DNA from 3 places in the Streptomyces sp. SCPE 10 genome. Region 3 is predicted to be linked to each of the others. Evidence: predicted binding sites of a transcription regulator. Region 3 holds the regulator's gene; each other region holds the start of a gene.

Region 1 (6,474 bases), 860 kb from region 3:
GGCGCGCGGCCCGCCATGGCCTACCGGCTGGTGCACGAGTTCACCGACTACGAGGTGCTGCGCGTGTGGGGGACGCCGGTGCGCGTCGACATCGAGCCGATGAACAACCTGTAGCGCCCCCGGCCGGACCGGCCTCGGCCGAGGGGCTTCCCCCGGCCGAGGGTGTCCTCGTCGGGTTTCCTCAGCTGAGCGTCTTCAGCGACGCCGCGTCGTACGGCCGCAGCTCGTCGAAGCGCCCGGCGAGCACCTTGGCCGCCCACTGCGGGTCCTGGAGCAGCGCCCGGCCGACCGCGACCATGTCGAACTCGTCGGCCTCCAGCCGGTCGAGGAGGTTGTCGATGGCCTTGACCGGGGCGCCCTCGCCGCGGAAGGCGCCGGTGAAGTCTCCGTCGAGACCGACCGAGCCGACGGTGATGGTCTGCTTGCCGGTGAGCTTCTTGGTCCAGCCCGCGAGGTTGAGGTCGGAGCCGTCGAACTCGGGGAGCCAGTAACGGCGGGTGGAGGCGTGGAAGACGTCGACGCCGGCCGCGGCGAGCGGGGTCAGGACGGCCTCCAGCTCCTCCGGGGTCTCGGCGAGGCGGGCGTCGTAGTTGTCGGACTTCCACTGCGAGTAGCGGAAGATCACCGGGAACTCCGGGGAGACCGCCTCGCGCACGGCGGCCACGATCTCCGCCGCGAACCTGGTGCGGGCGACCGGGTCGCCGCCGTACGCGTCGGTGCGGCGGTTGGTGCGCTCCCACAGGAACTGGTCGATGAGGTAGCCGTGGGCGCCGTGCAGCTCGACGCCGTCGAAGCCGATGCGCTCGGCGGCCGCGGCTGCCTCGGCGAACGCGCCGATGACGTCGTCGAGGTCCTGCCGGGTCATCGCCTTGCCCTGGCCCTCGGTGCCGTCCAGGCGGATGCCGGAGGGGCCGACGGCGGGCGCGTCGGCGTACGGCGGCTCGCCCTGCTTGCGCACCATGCCGATGTGCCACAGCTGCGGGACGATGGTGCCGCCCGCCGCGTGCACGTCCTCGGCGACCTTCGCCCAGCCCGCCAGCTCCTCCTCGCCGGAGAACCGCGGGATCCGGTCGCTCTGCCCGGCCGACTCGTGGCCCACGTAGGTGCCCTCGGTGACGATCAGGCCGACGCCTGCGGCGGCCCGGCGCGCGTAGTACGCGCGCACGTCCTCACCGGGAATGCCGCCCGGGGAGAACATCCGGGTCATCGGCGCCATGGCGATCCGGTTGGGAACGGTGAGGCCGTTGAGGGTGATGGGGCGGGAGAGGATCTGGGCCGCGCGGGAGGCGGCGGGCGTGTCGACGGTCACGAGGGAAACTCCTAATACTGCTTCTGACCAACCGGTATGTGAATGCGCATTGTTGTAGACCCTTAAGTAAGCGGACGCGCGAGGGCCCGCATTCCCGCCCCGGGAGCCGCCCGTTGTGAGCCCGGACACGCCCGAGGGCGGCACCCCCTGTCGTCCGACAGGAAGTACCGCCCTCGGCAGGAAACCCGATCGGCGAAGGCCGATCAGAAGTCCATGTCACCGCCCGGCATGCCGCCCGGAGCGGCCGCGGCGGCCTTCTCCGGCTTGTCGGCGATGACGGCCTCGGTGGTGAGGAACAGCGCGGCGATGGAGGCGGCGTTCTGCAGCGCGGAACGGGTCACCTTCGCCGGGTCGATGATGCCCTCGGCGACCAGGTCGACGTACTCGCCGGTCGCGGCGTTCAGGCCGTGGCCCGGGGTCAGGTTGCGCACCTTCTCCACCACGACACCGCCCTCGAGGCCGGCGTTGACGGCGATCTGCTTCAGCGGGGCCTCCAGGGCGATGCGCACGGCGTTGGCGCCGGTCGCCTCGTCACCCTCCAGCTCCAGCTTCTCGAAGACCTGGGAGGCCTGCAGCAGGGCCACGCCACCACCGGCGACGATGCCCTCCTCGACGGCCGCCTTGGCGTTGCGCACGGCGTCCTCGATGCGGTGCTTGCGCTCCTTGAGCTCCACCTCGGTGGCGGCACCGGCCTTGATGACCGCGACGCCGCCGGCGAGCTTGGCCAGGCGCTCCTGGAGCTTCTCGCGGTCGTAGTCGGAGTCGCTGTTCTCGATCTCGGCGCGGATCTGGTTGACGCGGCCGTTGACCTGCTCGGAGGAGCCGGCACCGTCGACGATGGTGGTCTCGTCCTTGGTGATGACGACCTTGCGGGCGCGGCCCAGGAGGTCCAGGGTCGCGTTCTCCAGCTTGAGGCCGACCTCCTCGGAGATGACCTCGCCGCCCGTGAGGATGGCGATGTCGCCGAGCATGGCCTTGCGGCGGTCGCCGAAGCCCGGGGCCTTGACGGCGACGGACTTGAAGGTGCCGCGGATCTTGTTGACGACCAGGGTCGACAGGGCCTCGCCCTCGACGTCCTCGGCGATGATCAGCAGCGGCTTGCCCGACTGCATGACCTTCTCCAGGAGCGGGAGCAGGTCCTTGACGGAGCCGATCTTGGAGTTCGCGATGAGGATGTACGGGTCCTCGAGCGACGCCTCCATGCGCTCCATGTCGGTCGCGAAGTAGGCGGAGATGTAGCCCTTGTCGAAGCGCATGCCCTCGGTGAGCTCCAGCTCCAGACCGAAGGTGTTGCTCTCCTCGACGGTGATGACGCCTTCCTTGCCGACCTTGTCCATGGCCTCGGCGATCAGCTCGCCGATCTGGGTGTCGGCGGCGGAGATGGACGCGGTGGAGGCGATCTGCTCCTTGGTCTCGACGTCCTTCGCCTGCTCCAGGAGGGCGGCGGAGACGGCCTCGACGGCCTTCTCGATACCGCGCTTCAGAGCCATCGGGTTGGCGCCGGCCGCGACGTTGCGCAGGCCCTCCTTGACCAGGGCCTGGGCGAGCACGGTCGCGGTGGTCGTACCGTCACCGGCGACGTCGTCCGTCTTCTTGGCGACTTCCTTGACCAGCTCGGCGCCGATCTTCTCGTACGGGTCCTCGAGCTCGATCTCCTTGGCGATGGAGACACCATCGTTGGTGATCGTGGGGGCGCCCCACTTCTTCTCGAGGACGACGTTGCGACCCTTGGGGCCGAGCGTCACCTTGACGGCGTCCGCGAGCTGGTTCATGCCGCGCTCGAGGCCGCGCCGCGCCTCCTCGTCGAACGCGATGATCTTGGCCATGTGAAGTGGTCCCTCCAGGACTGGGGGTGATTCCTTCGGACCGCGCCCGCGCCCGCGACGGACGGCTCGCCGGCCTGCGGTTCCTTGCCCCACGTGGCCTGCGGGCCTCACCGACCCGGTCCTTCTTTGTCACTCTCACCTTCAGAGTGCTAACGCCAATGATTAGCACTCGGCATGGTCGAGTGCAAGCGCCTGCGCGGGTACGAGCCGGTCGTCAGCCCCGGGCGAACGCCACCAGCCCCGGACACGCCGCAGGGCCCGCACCCCGTGCGAGGTGCGAGCCCTGCGGTCCAGAAACGTTCAGGCGGTGACGCGAACCATGTCGGCCTGCGGACCCTTCTGACCCTGCGAGATCTCGAACTCGACCCGCTGGCCCTCCTCCAGGGTGCGGTAGCCGTCCATCTGAATGGCGCTGTAGTGGACGAAGACGTCCGCACCACCGTCGACCGCGATGAAGCCGTACCCCTTCTCCGCGTTGAACCACTTGACGGTGCCCTGAGCCATGCCTAACTCCCCTATTACTGGCCCTTGCGCAGATCCGCACTTCGCGGACCCGGGTCAGACCTCGCCCCCCAATCGGTCGGGGTGCGTGCGCCGGAACGCGTCGACCGCGGCTGAATGTATCTGTCCAACTGCCGTCTGCAACAGGTCAATTGGACGAGAATTCTGGACGCGACCGATCCGGAATGTGGGGAGAATTCGCCAGAGTTCAGGGCAAGTCGGGCCCCGTAAAATACACAAAAGCCGCGGAAAACCCGTGCACTTTGGCTACTTCTTATCGGGCTCGCGGTGAGGAATCGAGGGCATCCCCGCGGTGATCCGGGGCGTGTTCCCCAACTGTACCGCGCTCAATCACACAGAATTGCCCCCTCCGCTTCTCTCACGGAGAGGGCAATCCGATGAACCTTCCGTAACCGTCCTTACCGAAGGTAATGATCGGTCATTCGGTCAGCAGCCGCCGGCGACCGCCGGAATGATCGAGATACCCGCGCCGTCCGGGGTGACGGTCTCCAGGCCCTGCTCGAAGCGGACGTCGTCGTCGTTCACGTAGACGTTCACGAACCGGCGCAGCTTGCCCTGGTCGTCCAGGACGCGGGCGGCGATCCCGGTGTGGTTCTTCTCCAGGTCCTCGATGACCTCGGCGAGGGTGGCGCCCTCGGCCGCCACCTCGGCCCGGCCGCCGGTGTAGGTGCGCAGGATGGTGGGGATGCGAACGGTCACGCTCATGCGAGGCCAGCCTCTCGGAAGGAGTCCAGGGTCGGGCGGATGGTGGCGGTCAGGCCGGTGCCGGCCACCGCGTCGAGGGTCTTCAGACCGTCGCCGGTGTTGAGGACGACGGTGGTCTTCGACGGGTCGAGGACGCCGTCCTCGATCAGCTTCTTCGTCACGCCGACGGTCACCCCGCCCGCGGTCTCGGCGAAGATGCCCTCGGTCCGGGCCAGCAGCTTGATCGCGGCGACGACCTGCTCGTCCGTCACGTCCTCCACGGCGCCGCCGGTGCGCCGGGCGATGTCCAGGACGTAGGGCCCGTCGGCCGGGTTGCCGATGGCGAGGGACTTGGCGATGGTGTCCGGCTTCTGCGGCCGCACGACGTCGTGGCCCGCCTTGAAGGCCGTCGACACCGGCGAGCAGCCCTCGGCCTGGGCACCGAAGATCTTGTACGGCCGGTCCTCCACGAGCCCCAGCTTGATCAGCTCCTGGAGCCCCTTGTCGATCTTGGTGAGCTGGGAGCCGGAGGCGATCGGGACCACGATCTGGTCGGGCAGCCGCCAGCCGAGCTGCTCGCAGATCTCGTACGCCAGGGTCTTGGAGCCCTCCGCGTAGTAGGGGCGCAGATTGACGTTGACGAAGCCCCAGCCCTCGCCGGCCGGGTCGCCGATCAGCTCGGAGCAGAAGCGGTTCACGTCGTCGTAGTTGCCCTCGATGCCGACGAGCTCGCCGCCGTAGACCGCGGCCATGACGACCTTGCCCTGCTCCAGGTCGTGCGGGATGAACACGCAGGAGCGGAAGCCGGCGCGGGCGGCGGCGGCGCCGACGGCGCCGGCCAGGTTGCCGGTGGAGGAGCAGGACAGGGTGGTGAAGCCGAAGGCGCGCGCGGCCTCCAGTGCCTGCGCGACCACCCGGTCCTTGAAGGAGTGGGTCGGGTTGCCGGAGTCGTCCTTGACGTACAGGCCGCCGGTGACGCCGAGTTCGCGGGCGAGGTTGTCCGCCTTGACGAGCTTGGTCCAGCCGGGGTTGATGTTCGGCTTGTCGGCCACGTTCGCCGGGACGGGCAGCAGCGGGGCGTAGCGCCAGATGTTGGCGGGGCCGCTTTCGATGCGCGCCCGCAGTTCCTCGGTGTCGTAGCCGGAGAAGTCGTAGGCGATCTCCAGCGGCCCGAAACACTCCTCGCAGGCGAAGACCGGGCCGAGCGGGACGCGGTGGCCGCATTCCCGACAGCTCAGGGCGGCGGCGGGGCCGAGGTCGACGGTGGAACTGCCGGTGGAGGCAACTGTCTGCACAGCCATGAGAGGCGAGGCCCTTTCTCCTCATCTTCCTCGCGACGCATCTCGCCGCGAGACGGATTTGGCACCTTCCCTAGCCGGGAGCCTCGCTGTTCGAAGACGAGACCGGCTGGAGGGTTGCCGGGGCTTCATCGGGCCGTGTCCCTCTGCCCCTCTGGATGAGCGGTATTCGGTTGTGTATGCGGTTGTCGGCGCGCGTGGACCCCCGACATGCGATGGTCATCGGCGTTGTTCAAGACTGTAACCGAAGGCATGGACAGTTGAGATAGTCGTCCGTACCGCGAGACAACCGTGAGGAGTCCGGGACCGTGCTGGAAGAAGTCGAGCGCTGGCTGAGCGACCGCTCCTGGTCCGTGCACGATCGGCCGCTGCACCAGCTCCTGGCGGCCAAGCAGCGCACGGGCCAGACGGTCAGCGTGGTCCTGCCCGCGCTCGACGAGGAGGAGACCGTCGGCGAGATCGTCGCCGTGATCCGGCGCGAGCTGGTGGAGCGGGTCCCGCTGGTCGACGAGGTGCTGGTGATCGACTCCGGGTCCACCGACCGCACCTCCGAGGTGGCGGCCGCGGCGGGCGCGCGGGTGGTGCACCGCGACGCGATCCTGCCCCGGATACCCGCCGTCCCGGGCAAGGGCGAGGTGCTGTGGCGCTCGCTGCTCGTCGCCACCGGGGACGTCATCTGCTTCGTCGACGCGGACCTGCGGGAGTTCTCGGCCGACTTCGTCACCGGGATCGTCGGCCCGCTGCTCACCGAGCCGGACGTACAGCTGGTCAAGGCGATGTACGACCGGCCGCTCGCCGGGTCGGCGGGGCAGGGCGGCCGGGTCACCGAGCTGAT
Region 2 (6,474 bases), 1.9 Mb from region 3:
TGGATGTGGCTGGACGCCGACAAGCTGGTCGCCGCGGCCCTCACCGACCTGGCGCGGGGCAAGTCGGTGTCCATCCCGGACCCCCGCTACAAGGCGCTGATGGGTCTGGTGAAGGTCACCCCGCGCGGGCTGCTCGGTGGTGTCACCTCCCGCACCGGCCGCAAGTACGGGCCCCGGTAGGCGGCCCGCGCGCGAACGGGTGCCGTCGGCGGTCCGGTGGGAAAATGGAGGGACCAGCGAGGCCGGAGGCGGCGCCATGACGGACCTGGACGCGGTACGACAGGACAGACGGACGGCCGAGGACACCGTACGGCGGTTCTTCACCACGCTCACGGCCCCCGGCGAGCCGCCCCCGCTCAACGACCTGCTGGACGAGGACGCGCACAGCCACGACCCGATGAACCCGCAGGACACCATCGGCCTGGACAACATCCGCGCCGAGCACCGCATGTGGCACGCCGCCTTCGACGCCGCCTTCACCGTCGAGGACCTCCTCGCCCAGGGCGACCGTGCCTGCGCCCGCTGGACCTGGCGTGCCACCCACACCGGCGAGTTCCTCGGCATCGCCCCCACCGGCCGCCGTGTCGCCATGACCGGGACGACCTTCTTCCGCCTCGGCGCCGACGGCAAGATCGCCGAGCTGTGGTGGCAGCACGACCAACTGGGTCTGATGGAACAGCTGGGCGCGCTGGACGAGTTGGAGCAGTGAGGTCCGCGGCGGGCACCTCTTGCACCGGGGGCGTGATCATGGCATCTTGCGGACGACCACCGATCTCCCTGCGCGACCTGTAAGGGGGTCTTCGTTCCTCAGGAGGCCCTTGTGCACGTCACCGACGCGACCGTCATGCCCGGCAACTGGGAGCACTACCGGACCGCGGTCGTCGAGATCCGGTTCCCCGAGCGAACGGTTCGTGTCGAGCCGCGCGCCTCCGGTACGGCCGAGGGTGCCTTCCCGGAAGCGGCCGGCCGCGCGGCCGTGCATGTGATCACCGCCTGGAACCCGCGGGGTCGTACCGCGTCCGCCGGCGCCAACACGCGCGCCCACCGCCTGCTGCTCGGCGAGGTCCACCGCCTCGGTCTCGCCTGGTGGCCCGCGGAGGGCGGCGACCCGGGCGGTACGTACCGGGAGGAGAGTGTGGCCGTCGTCGGCCTGGACGATGCCGCGGCGCGCGGACTGGGCCGCCGCTTCGGACAGGACGCGGTCTTCGCCTGGACCCCCGGCGCCTGGCGAGTCCTCGCGTGCGGCACCGGTGCCGCGTCGGTGAGCGGCTGGGCGGCCCGCGCACGGGGCCGCGTCCGCTCGCGGCCGGCCGGCTGAGGCCCGCTCCGGCCGGCCCCGGACAGCACTTCGCCCCGCCGCGGCGCGACGGGGCGAAGTGACCTGGCGTCTACCGGCTGACCGGTCTCGCGTCAGTGGGCGTGGCCGTGGCTGTGGCCCGCGGCGGCGGCCGGCTCCTCCTCTTCCTTCTTCTCGACGACCAGGGTCTCGGTCGTGAGCAGCAGGGAGGCGATGGAGGCGGCGTTCTCCAGGGCGGAGCGGGTGACCTTGACCGGGTCGATGACGCCGGCCTTGATCAGGTCGCCGTACTCGCCGGTGGCGGCGTTGTAGCCCTGGCCCTTGTCGAGGTCCTTGACCTTGGAGACGATGACGTAGCCCTCCTGGCCGGCGTTCTCGCCGATCCAGCGCAGCGGCTCGACGACCGCGTTGCGGACCACGGCGACACCGGTGGCCTCGTCGCCGGTCTTGTCGAGGTTGCCCTCCAGGACCTTGGAGGCGTGGACGAGCGCGGAGCCACCACCGGAGACGATGCCCTCCTCGACCGCGGCGCGGGTCGCGGAGATGGCGTCCTCCAGACGGTGCTTCTTCTCCTTCAGCTCCACCTCGGTGGCGGCGCCGACCTTGATCACGCACACGCCGCCGGCCAGCTTCGCGAGGCGCTCCTGGAGCTTCTCGCGGTCCCAGTCGGAGTCGGTGTTCTCGATCTCGGCCTTGATCTGGGCGACGCGGCCGTTGAGGTCCTCGGCCTTGCCGGCACCCTCGACGATCGTGGTGTCGTCCTTGGTGACGGTGACGCGGCGGGCGGAGCCGAGCACGTCGATGCCGACCTGGTCGAGCTTGAGGCCGACCTCCTCGGAGATGACGGTGGCGCCGGTGAGGACGGCCATGTCCTGGAGCATCGCCTTGCGGCGGTCGCCGAAGCCGGGGGCCTTCACCGCGACGGCGTTGAAGGTGCCGCGGATCTTGTTGACGACCAGGGTCGACAGGGCCTCGCCCTCGATGTCCTCGGCGATGATCAGCAGCGGCTTGGAGGAGCCGGCCTGGATGACCTTCTCCAGCAGCGGCAGCAGGTCCGCGATGGCGGAGATCTTGCCCTGGTTGATCAGGATGTACGGGTCGTCGAGGACGGCCTCCATACGCTCCTGGTCGGTCACGAAGTACGGGGACAGGTAGCCCTTGTCGAAGGCCATGCCCTCGGTGAAGTCCAGCTCCAGACCGAAGGTGTTGGACTCCTCGACGGTGATGACACCGTCCTTGCCGACCTTGTCCATGGCCTCGGCGATCAGCTCGCCGACCTGCTGGTCCTGGGCGGACAGCGCGGCCACGGCGGCGATGTCGGACTTCTCGTCGATCGGACGGGCGGTGGCGAGCAGGTCGTCGGAGACGGCCTTCACCGCGGCGTCGATGCCCTTCTTCAGGGCGGCCGGGGAGGCACCGGCGGCGACGTTCTTCAGACCCTCGCGCACCAGCGCCTGGGCGAGCACGGTGGCGGTGGTGGTGCCGTCACCCGCGATGTCGTTGGTCTTGGTCGCCACCTCCTTCACCAGCTGCGCGCCGAGGTTCTCGTACGGGTCCTCGATCTCCACCTCGCGGGCGATGGTGACGCCGTCGTTGGTGATGGTGGGAGCGCCGAACTTCTTGTCGATGACGACGTTGCGACCCTTGGGGCCGATCGTCACCTTCACCGTGTCGGCCAGCTTGTTGACGCCGCGCTCAAGGGCGCGACGGGCGTCCTCGTCGAACTTCAGGATCTTCGCCATGACAGCGGGAGCCCTCTCGGAAATCTGTGGGTACAAAGACGAACTGCGCCCCGGGCGCCCGGCTTCGTTATCGGTCGCGGGGGCCAGGGGCGCAGCTCAAAGCAAAGGTTTGCTCGGGGTGATTACTTCTCGATGATCGCGAGAACGTCGCGAGCCGAGAGGACGAGGTACTCCTCGCCGCTGTACTTCACCTCGGTGCCGCCGTACTTGCTGTAGAGGACGACGTCGCCGACCTTGACGTCGAGCGGAAGGCGCTCGCCGTTCTCGAACCGGCCCGGGCCCACGGCGAGGACGGCGCCCTCCTGGGGCTTCTCCTTCGCGGTGTCCGGGATGACCAGGCCAGAGGCCGTGGTCTGCTCGGCGTCCAGCGGCTGGACCACGATGCGGTCCTCGAGCGGCTTGATGGCAACCTTGGAGCTGGCGGTCGTCACGATCCGACCTCCCCCTTCGGAGATCTCACGGGGTTAACTGTCTGAGGTGGCGACCAGGTCGATCCGTCGTCGCGGGTGCCGGACCTGCCCGTCGCGTTGTTGGCACTCTCCAGGGGGGAGTGCCAGACCCGAGACTATGACTGCGATTAGCACTCGGTCAAGCGGAGTGCCAATGACGTCGTGGCGCGTCGGCCGTTCCCGGTCCGCTACAGGTAGTCCTCGAGGCGGCCCACCGTCAGGTTCCGCCGCTGGATGCCGCGCAGGAGACGGGACGCGGGGGCCCTGGGGGTGACGCGGACGATGTCACCGGGGCGGAGGTGGCGGGGGCCCCGGGGGTAGGTCAGCCCGGCGGGGGTCAGGGTGGCGCGCCAGAGGGCGAGGGCGGTGATGCCGCAGCCGGCCGCCGCGCGCCGGGTGGTGCGGTCGTAGGCGCCGCCGGGCGGGCGGAAGAGGCGGGCGCGCAGCCGGTCCCGGCGGGCGCAGATCGCGGTGCGCTGGGCGGTGTACGGCCGGCCGGCCAGCGGTGGGCGGTCGGGGGTGCGGTTCTCCACGGCGGCACCGGCGGCGCGGAGCGGGGCGAGGGCGTCCGGCCGGGTGCCGTCGGGCACGAACAGGCTCACCGGGAGCCGGAGTTGGCGGACCATGGCGGTGAAGCCGGGGTCCTGCCCGGTGTCGTCGTAGGTGAGGAAGACGACCCGGTCGCGGGTGGGGACGTGGTCCACGACCGGGGGCAGCGGGGCGGGTCCCCGAGGCGCCGCGAGACGGCGGGCGGGGGGTACCGGGGGACGGGCGAGCGGTGCGGTCAGGCCCCAGCGGCGGTAGGGCGGGACGGACGCGGGGGCGTGCGGGTGCACGCCCTCGGCCGCCTTCCTGCCCAGCCGTTCGATGGGGTCGACGGACTGGGCGCAGCCCACGAGCAGCAGCAGCGAGCAGAGCGCCGCGGCACCGGCCGCGGCGCGGCCCGGGCGCCGCCGCGCACGGGCCGCCCGCCGGCCCTCCCCCGGTCGGCTCACCTGGGGTCCCCCGGCCGGCTCACAGGTAGTCCTCCAGGCGGGCCACGGCGTAACCCTCGCGGGTGACCTTGTTGAGGAAGCGGCGCATGTCGTCGACCATCGTGCCGTCCCAGTCGCCGCGGCCCCGGAAGTGGGTGAGCACGATGTCGCCGCGGCGCAGCTGCTGGTCGTCCTCGCGGAACTCCCAGTGGTCGACGTAGACCTCCTCGTTCCAGATCGGCGCGTACTTGATGCCGCAGGACTTGGCGGCGACCAGGGTGTCCTGGTTGTAGTTGCCGTAGGGCGGGCGGAAGAGCGTGGGGCGCTTGCCGTACTGCTTGCGCATGATGTCCTGCATGTCGCAGATCTCGTGGCGCTGCTCGTCGTAGGACAGCCCCGGCAGGTAGGGGTGGTGCAGGGTGTGGTTGTTGACGCCGTTGCCGTAGGACTGGGCCTTGCGGAAGTAGCCGTAGTCGTCCTTGACCAGGTAGTCGCTGAGGAACGCGGTGTACGGGACCTTCAGGTCCCGCATCATCTCCAGGAACCGGGGGTCCTTCTCCGAGCCGTCGTCGATGGTGAGGAAGACGACCTTGTTGTCGGTGGGGACGGTAGTGAAGACGGGGGGCAGGCCCCAGTCCTCCTGGTGGTCGACCTCGAAGCCCGCGCGCGCGGTGATGCGGGGCTTCTTCGCGGGTGGCGGCGGGGGCGTGAGCGGGACCTCGTCCAGCCCCCATCTCTTGGCCGCGGCGACCAGCCGGGCGTGTTCCGCGGCCCGCGCGGCCCGGGCGTCCGGGGCGTGGGCGGCGGCACCGCCCTGGCCCGCGGCCGGGCGCGGGGCGTGGGAGCCGGCCTCGGAGCAGCCGGTGACGAGGGCGGTGGAGGCGAGGACCGCGGCGCCGCAGCCGAGGGCGAGGCCCCGCCCGCGCGACCGGCTCCGGCCGCCCCGTACCCGATTTTTGTCATTTTGTACTACTAGACGCATGGTGCTGGATCTTCGCAGGCCCGGCGCCCGCGGCCCGGCCGACAACGCCGTCCGGAGGCGCACCATCCACCGACTGGCCCACAATGACCCGGTGAACGACCTCGCTCCCCTCCTCACCCCCGAAGGCCGGGCCCTCCTCGAAGAGGTCCGCGACACCGCCCCGGCCGACGAACTGGCCGTCGCCACCCGGCTGCGCCGCGACCACCCCGCCGCACTGGTGTCGGCCGCGCTCGGCCAGGCCCGGCTGCGGCAGCGGGCGGCGGCCAAGTTCGCGAAGGCGGACGCGGAGCGGATGTTCTTCACCCCGAACGGGGTCGAGCAGTCCACCCGGGCCGGCGTGGCGGCGTACCGGGCGCGGCGGCTGACCGATCTCGGGGTGACCTCGGTGGCGGACCTGTGCTGCGGGATCGGCGGGGACGCCATCGCGCTGGCGCGGGCCGGCATCCGGGTGCTCGCCGTGGACCGGGACCCGCTGACGGCGGCCGTGACGCGGGCGAACGCCGAGGCCCTCGGGCTCGCCGACCTGATCGAGGTACGCGAGGCCGACGTCACCGAGGTGGACACCGCCGGGTACGACGCCGTGTTCGTGGATCCCGCGCGACGGGGCACCTCGGCCAGGGGCGGCGGCCGGGTCTTCGACCCCGAGGCGTACTCGCCGCCGCTGTCGTGGGCGGTGTCCGCCGCGCGCCGGGCGCCGCACGCCGCGCTGAAGATCGCCCCGGGCGTGCCGCACGAGGCGGTGCCCCCGGAGGCCGAGGCCGAGTGGATCTCCGACGGCGGCGATGTGAAGGAGGCGGTGCTCTGGTTCGGCACCGGGTCGCCGGGCGCGGTGCGCGCCACCCTGCTGCCCGGCCCGCGCACGCTGCTCGGACGGGGGCTGCCGAACCCCGAAGTGCGGCCGGTGGGACCGTACTTGTACGAGCCGGACGGCGCCGTGATCCGCGCGCACCTGGTCGCCGAGGTGGCGCAGGAGGTCGGCGGGGGCCTCCTGGACGAGACCATCGCCTACGTCACCGCCGACACGCTGCAC
Region 3 (6,474 bases):
CCTCGAACAGCGCCAACTCGTCGCGGGAGACGCCTCCTTCGGGGCCGACGACCAGGACGATCTCGCCCTGCGCGGGGAGTTGGGCGGTGGCCAGCGGCTCGCTGGCGTGCTCGAAGTCGGAGTGCAGCACCCCGGCGAAGTCCGCGTCGGCGAGCAGCGCGGCCACCTGCCTGGTCGTCGCCGCGTCCGCGACCTCGGGGAAGCGCACCCGCCGGGACTGCTTGCCGGCCTCGCGGGCGGTGGCCCGCCACTTGCCGAGCGCCTTGAGGCCCCGGTCGCCCTTCCACTGCGTGATGCAGCGCGCGGCCTGCCAGGGCACGATCGCGTCGACGCCGACCTCGGTCATCGTCTCGACGGCCAGCTCTCCCCGGTCGCCCTTGGGCAGGGCCTGGACGACGGTGATCCGGGGGCTCGGCGCGGCCTCCTCGCTGATCCCGCTCAGGTGGACGACCAGCCGGTCCTTGCCCTCGCTGCCGATCACCTCGCACACCGCGTAGCGCCCGGCGCCGTCGGTGAGCACGACCTCCTCGCCGGGCTGGAGCCGCTTCACGGAGACCGCGTGCCGGCCCTCGGGGCCGTCCAGGACGTACCGGCCGCCGTCCGTGTCGAAGCCGGGGACGACGAAGACGGGGGCGGTCACCGGGCACCGTCCTTCGCCAACGCGGCGCGGGCCTCGGCGAGTTCGGCCGCCAGCACCTCGACCAGCCGTCCGGCGGGCAGCTCCCGGGCCAGCCGGTGGCCCTGGCCCGCCCACAGCGCCATGCCCTGCGCGTCCCCGGCCTGGGCGGCGGCCTTGCGCAGCGGGGAGGTGAGGTGGTGGACCTCGGGGTAGGCGGCGGGCGCGTACGGGCCGTGCTCGCGCAGGAAGCGGTTGACCAGGCCGCGTGCCGGGCGACCGGAGAACGCGCGGGTCAGCTCGGTGCGCGCGAACAGCGGGTTGGTCAGCGCCTCCTTGTGCACGGCGGGGGCGCCGGACTCGGGGGTGGCGAGGAACGCGGTGCCCAGCTGGGCCGCGCTCGCGCCGGCCGCGAGGACGGCGGCGATCTGGGCGCCGCGCATGATGCCGCCCGCGGCGACGACCGGGATGCCCACGGCCTCGCGGATCTGCGCGACCAGCGACAGCAGGCCGATGCCGGTGCCGTCGCTCTCCGCGACGTCCCGGTGGGTGCCCTGGTGGCCGCCGGCCTCCACACCCTGGGCGATCACCGCGTCCGCGCCGGCCCGCTCCACCGCGAGGGCCTCCTCGGCGGTGGTGGCGGTGACCAGCGTGACGGTGCCGGCCCGCCGCAGCCGCTTGAGCGCCTCCGGGCTCGGCACGCCGAAGTGGAAGGAGACCGCGGGTACCGGGTCGTCCAGGAGGACGGCGAGCTTGGCGTCGTAACCGTCGTCACGGCCGCCGTCCGGATCGCCCAGCTCGGTCTCGTACCAGGCGGCCTCGCCGGCGAGCTGATGGGCGTAGACCTCCACGGCGCCGCTCTCCGCGTGCTCCGGCTGCGGCATGAACACGTTGACGCCGAAGGGGCGGTCGGTGAGTCCCCGCAGCCGCTTGATCTCCTGGTACATGCCGTCGGCGGTCTTGTACCCGGCGGCCAGGAACCCGAGCCCACCGGCCTCGGACACCGCGGCGGCGAGCTCCGGCACGGAGACGCCGCCCGCCATGGGTGCCTGCACGATCGGGTGCAGGAGCAGATCGGTCAGTGCGGAGGACATGACCGCATGGTGTCACGTCCTTGGAACAAGTCCGAATCGGGTGTCCGCATCGGCATATTCCACTCCGCGCCCGGTCAGCGCGCCGCGGACACCCGCCACCACGGCTCGGTCAGCGCCCGTTGAACGCGTCCTTCAACCGCGAGAACAGCCCCTGCCGACCCGGCTGACCGTGCCCGCCCGGGGGACAACCCCCGGCCCCCCGGCCACGGCTCCGGTCAACGGCGTCAGCGCCCGTTGAACGCGTCCTTCAACCGCGAGAACAGCCCCTGCTGACCCGGCTGGAACTGGCCCTGGGGGCGTTCCTCGCCGCGCAGCTTGGAGAGTTCGCGCAGCAGGCGCTCCTGTTCGGGGTCCAGCTTGGTCGGCGTCTGGACCTCGACGTGGACGACCAGGTCGCCCCGGCCGCCGCCGCGCAGATGCGTGACGCCCCGGTTGTGCAGCGGGATCGACTGGCCGGACTGGGTGCCGGGCCGGATGTCGACCTCCTCCAGGCCGTCCAGCGTCTCCAGCGGCACCTTGGTGCCGAGGGCCGCCGCGGTCATCGGGATCGTCACCGTGCAGTGCAGATCGTCGCCGCGGCGCTGGAAGGTGGAGTGCGGCAGTTCGTGGATCTCGACGTACAGGTCGCCGGCCGGGCCGCCGCCGGGGCCGACCTCGCCCTCGCCCGCGAGCTGGATCCGCGTGCCGTTGTCGACACCGGCCGGGATCTTCACCGTCAGCGTGCGCCGCGAGCGGACACGGCCGTCGCCGGCGCACTCCGGGCACGGGGTCGGCACCACGGTGCCGAAGCCCTGGCACTGGGGGCACGGCCGCGAGGTCATGACCTGGCCCAGGAAGGACCGGGTGACCTGCGAGACCTCGCCGCGGCCGCGGCACATGTCACACGTCTGCGCGGACGTGCCCGGGGCCGCGCCCTCGCCGTTGCAGGTGTTGCAGACGACCGCGGTGTCGACCTGGATCTCCTTGGTGGTCCCGAAGGCCGCCTCGTCCAGCTCCACCTCGATCCGGATCATCGCGTCCTGGCCGCGCCGGGTGCGCGAGCGCGGCCCGCGCTGCGACGCCGTGCCGAAGAACGCGTCCATGATGTCGGAGAAGTTGCCGAAGCCACCGGCGCCGAAGCCGCCCGCGCCGGCGCCGCCGGACTGCGAGAGAGGATCTCCGCCGAGGTCGTAGACCTGCTTCTTCTGCGGGTCCGACAGCACCTCGTAAGCGGCGTTGATCTCCTTGAACCGCTCCTGGGTCTTCGGATCGGGGTTGACGTCCGGGTGCAGCTCGCGCGCGAGCCGGCGGAACGCCTTCTTGATCTCATCCTGCGACGCGTCGCGGCGCACGCCGAGAACGGCGTAGTAGTCCGTGGCCACTTACGACTCCGCCAGGATCTGTCCGACGTACCGTGCCACTGCGCGTACCGCTCCCATCGTTCCCGGGTAGTCCATGCGGGTCGGTCCGACCACGCCGAGCTTGGCAACCGCCTCGCCGCCCGAACCGTAGCCCACCGACACCACGGAGGTTGAGTTGAGTCCTTCGTGGGCGATCTCGTGCCCGATGCGCACGGTCATGCCCGGATCCTTCGCCTCGCCGAGGAGCTTGAGGAGCACGACCTGCTCCTCCAGAGCCTCCAGGACGGGCCGGATCGTGAGGGGGAAGTCGTGTCCGAAACGGGTGAGATTGGCGGTGCCGCCGATCATCAGCCGCTCCTCGTTCTCCTCGACCAGTGTCTCCAGAAGGGTGGAGAGCACCGTGGAGACCGTACCGCGATCCTCGGGTTCGAAGGCGTCCGGCAGGTCCTCGACCAGTGTCGGCACGTCCGTGAACCGGCGGCCCGCGACCCGGCTGTTCAGCCGCGCGCGCAGATCCGCCAGGGACGCCTCGCCGAACGGCGCCGGGCAGTCCACCATCCGCTGCTCGACCCGGCCGGTGTCCGTGATCAGCACGAGCATCACGCGCGCCGGAGCGAGCGCGAGCAGTTCCACGTGCCGCACGGTGGACCGGGTCAGGGACGGGTACTGCACGACGGCGACCTGCCGGGTCAGCTGCGCGAGCAGCCGTACCGTGCGCGCCACCACGTCGTCGAGGTCGACGGCGCCGTCCAGGAAGTTCTGGATCGCGCGCCGCTCGGGCGCGGTCATCGGCTTGACGCCGGCGAGCTTGTCGACGAACAGCCGGTAGCCCTTGTCGGTGGGGATGCGCCCCGCGCTGGTGTGCGGCTGGGCGATGAACCCCTCGTCCTCCAGGGCCGCCATGTCGTTGCGCACGGTCGCCGGGGAGACGCCGAGGTTGTGCCGCTCGGTCAGGGCCTTCGACCCGACCGGCTCCTCGGTGCCGACATAGTCCTGGACGATGGCGCGCAGTACCTGAAGCCTGCGTTCACTCAGCATTCGCGCGCACCTCCAGCACGTCGTCCCCTTCTGTCCTCGGTTCGGGCGCCTGGCACTCTTCGCGTGCGAGTGCCAGCGTTCCCCGGCCCAGTGTACGGCCGTGGGGTACGCACCGGGCAAGGTCGGTGCCCCCGTGACCGCTCGTGGGGCTAGCGTCGCGGTTATGACGGTGACTTGGGAAGAGCGGGGATGGGAGCGGCTGGCCACGGGGGTCGGGCGGTGCCGCCTGCCGGGCTGGGACTGCACGGCGGGGCTGGTCCTGGGCGCGGACACGGCGCTGATGGTGGACGCCGGGTCGAGCCTGGGCGAGGGGGCGCGGCTGCGGTCGGCGGCGGAGGAGCTGGCGGGCGGCCGTGTGACCCATCTCGCGCTGACCCACGCCCATTTCGACCATGTCTTCGGCGCCGCCGCGTTCGCGGGGGCGGCGGTGTACGCGGCGGTGGGCGCGGAGGCGGTGCTCGCCGGCGAGCGGGACGCGCTGCGCCATGACGCCGTCCACCACGGGCTGCCGGCGGCGGACGCGGAGGAGGCGGCGCTGGCGCTGGTCCCGCCGCGGCACCTGGTCTCCGGGGAGCGCACCCTGGACCTCGGCGGGGGCCGGCAGGTGCTGCTGGCCAACGTCGGCCCCGGCCACACCGCCCATGACCTGGTGGTCCTGGTGCCGGGCGAGCGTGAGGTGGTGTTCTGCGGCGACCTGGTCGAGGAGTCCGGCGAACCCCAGGCGGGCCCGGACGCCGTACCGTCGCGCTGGCCGGCCGCGCTGGACCGGCTGCTGGCGCTGGGCGGCGAGGACGCGCTGTACGTGCCCGGTCACGGTGCGGTGGTGGACGCGGCCTTCGTACGGCGCCAACGGGACGCCCTGGCCGCGCGTTTCGGCGTGTCGTGAGCGCCCGCCTCGCTCTTCTCCTATCGTCATCCGAATGCGCCAGTACTCCCCCGACCTGACCCCGCCCTGGAAGAAGCCCCAGCCGGTGCCGGAGGTGCCCGCGGAACCGGGCCTGGTCGTGGAGGAGCCCGGCACCGGGTTCTGCGGCGCGGTGATCCGCTGCGAGGCGGGCACGGTCACGCTGGAGGACCGCTTCGGCAAGCACCGGGTCTTCCCGCTGGAACCCCGCGGCTTCCTGCTGGAGGGCCGCCCGGTGACCCTGGTACGTCCCGCCGCCGCCCCGGCCCGCCCGGCCCGCACGGCGTCCGGATCGGTCGCGGTGCCCGGCGCCCGCGCCCGCGTGGCCCGCGCCGGCCGCATCTACGTCGAGGGGCGGCACGACGCCGAGCTGGTCGAGAAGGTCTGGGGCGACGACCTGCGCATCGAGGGCGTGGTCGTGGAGTACCTGGAGGGCGTGGACCACCTGCCCTCGATCGTCGCCGACTTCGCCCCCGGCCCCGACGCCCGGCTCGGCATCCTGGTGGACCACCTGGTGCCCGGCAGCAAGGAATGGCGCATCGCCGAGTCGGTGACCAGCGAGCACGCCCTGGTCGTGGGCCATCCCTACATCGACATCTGGGAGGCGGTGAAACCCGCCGCCCTGGGCATCGCCGCCTGGCCCGCCGTGCCCCGCGGCCAGGACTGGAAGACGGGCGTGTGCCGCGCCCTCGGCTGGCCGTCGGACAACACGGGCGCGGTGTGGCAGGCGATCCTCAAGCGGGTCGGCTCCTACAAGGACCTGGAGCCGGAGCTGCTGGGGCGGGTGGAGGAGCTGATCGACTTCGTCACGGGCGGCGGGGCCTGACCCGCTTCGCCGCCGGGTGGCTCAGTCCACCAGGTCCCGCACCACCGCGTCCGCGAGCAGCCGGCCGCGCAGGGTGAGCACGGCGCGGCCCCCGGCGTAGGGGCCCTCCTGGAGGAGTCCGTCCGCCACGGCCCGGCGCGCCGCCGCGCGGCCCGCCTCCTTCAGCAGGTCCAGCGGGACGCCCTCGCGCAGGCGCAGTTCCAGCAGGATGCGCTCGACGCGGCGGTCCTCGGCGGTCAGCAGCTCGCGGCCGGCGCCCGGGGAGCGGCCCGCGGCCAGGGCGGCGGCGTAGGCGCCGGGGTGCTTGACGTTCCACCAGCGGACGCCGCCCACGTGCGAGTGGGCGCCCGGCCCGGCGCCCCACCAGTCCGCGCCGCGCCAGTACAGCTCGTTGTGCAGACAGCGGCCGGCCGCGGAGGTGGCCCAGTTGGAGACCTCGTACCAGGCGAAGCCCGCGGCGGAGAGGGTCTCCTCGGCGATCAGATAGCGGTCGGCGTGCACGTCGTCGTCGGTCATCGGGATCTCGCCCCGGCGGATCCGGCGGGCGAGCTGGGTGCCCTCCTCCACGATGAGCGCGTACGCGCTGACGTGGTCGGGGCCGGCGCCGATCGCCGCCTCCAGGGAGGCCCGCCAGTCGTCGTCGCTCTCGCCCGGGG

Evidence for each region. Region 3 encodes HrcA, which represses chaperone genes, less so after heat shock. Its sites were predicted from a motif close to TTNGCACTCNGNNNNNCNGAGTGCNAA; they were not measured.
Region 1: groL (chaperonin GroEL) is a predicted target of HrcA. The motif match lies at 3,298-3,324, and genes of this name have one in related genera.
Region 2: groES (co-chaperone GroES) is a predicted target of HrcA. The motif match lies at 3,617-3,643, and genes of this name have one in related genera.

What each region holds. Positions count from the first base shown of each region.
Region 1 covers NZ_CP197069.1:3,564,370-3,570,843, forward strand. The annotation lists gene ACSP97_RS16555 (hypothetical protein) at 1-114, shown strand, start outside; gene ACSP97_RS16560 (NADH:flavin oxidoreductase) at 182-1,309, opposite strand; gene groL (chaperonin GroEL) at 1,513-3,135, opposite strand; gene ACSP97_RS16570 (cold-shock protein) at 3,436-3,639, opposite strand; gene ACSP97_RS16575 (MoaD/ThiS family protein) at 4,084-4,362, opposite strand; gene thrC (threonine synthase) at 4,359-5,642, opposite strand; SAM riboswitch class I at 5,661-5,804, opposite strand; gene ACSP97_RS16585 (glucosyl-3-phosphoglycerate synthase) at 5,948-6,474, shown strand, end outside.
Region 2 covers NZ_CP197069.1:4,631,342-4,637,815, reverse strand. The annotation lists gene ACSP97_RS21635 (SDR family NAD(P)-dependent oxidoreductase) at 1-180, shown strand, start outside; gene ACSP97_RS21630 (ester cyclase) at 257-709, shown strand; gene ACSP97_RS21625 (DUF3293 domain-containing protein) at 821-1,318, shown strand; gene groL (chaperonin GroEL) at 1,411-3,039, opposite strand; gene groES (co-chaperone GroES) at 3,162-3,470, opposite strand; gene ACSP97_RS21610 (polysaccharide deacetylase family protein) at 3,677-4,483, opposite strand; gene ACSP97_RS21605 (polysaccharide deacetylase family protein) at 4,503-5,444, opposite strand; gene ACSP97_RS21600 (THUMP-like domain-containing protein) at 5,536-6,474, shown strand, end outside.
Region 3 covers NZ_CP197069.1:2,707,711-2,714,184, forward strand. The annotation lists gene ACSP97_RS12725 (16S rRNA (uracil(1498)-N(3))-methyltransferase) at 1-640, opposite strand, end outside; gene ACSP97_RS12730 (nitronate monooxygenase) at 637-1,710, opposite strand; gene dnaJ (molecular chaperone DnaJ) at 1,935-3,071, opposite strand; gene hrcA (heat-inducible transcriptional repressor HrcA) at 3,072-4,088, opposite strand; gene ACSP97_RS12745 (MBL fold metallo-hydrolase) at 4,252-4,974, shown strand; gene ACSP97_RS12750 (DUF3097 domain-containing protein) at 5,009-5,818, shown strand; gene hemW (radical SAM family heme chaperone HemW) at 5,840-6,474, opposite strand, start outside.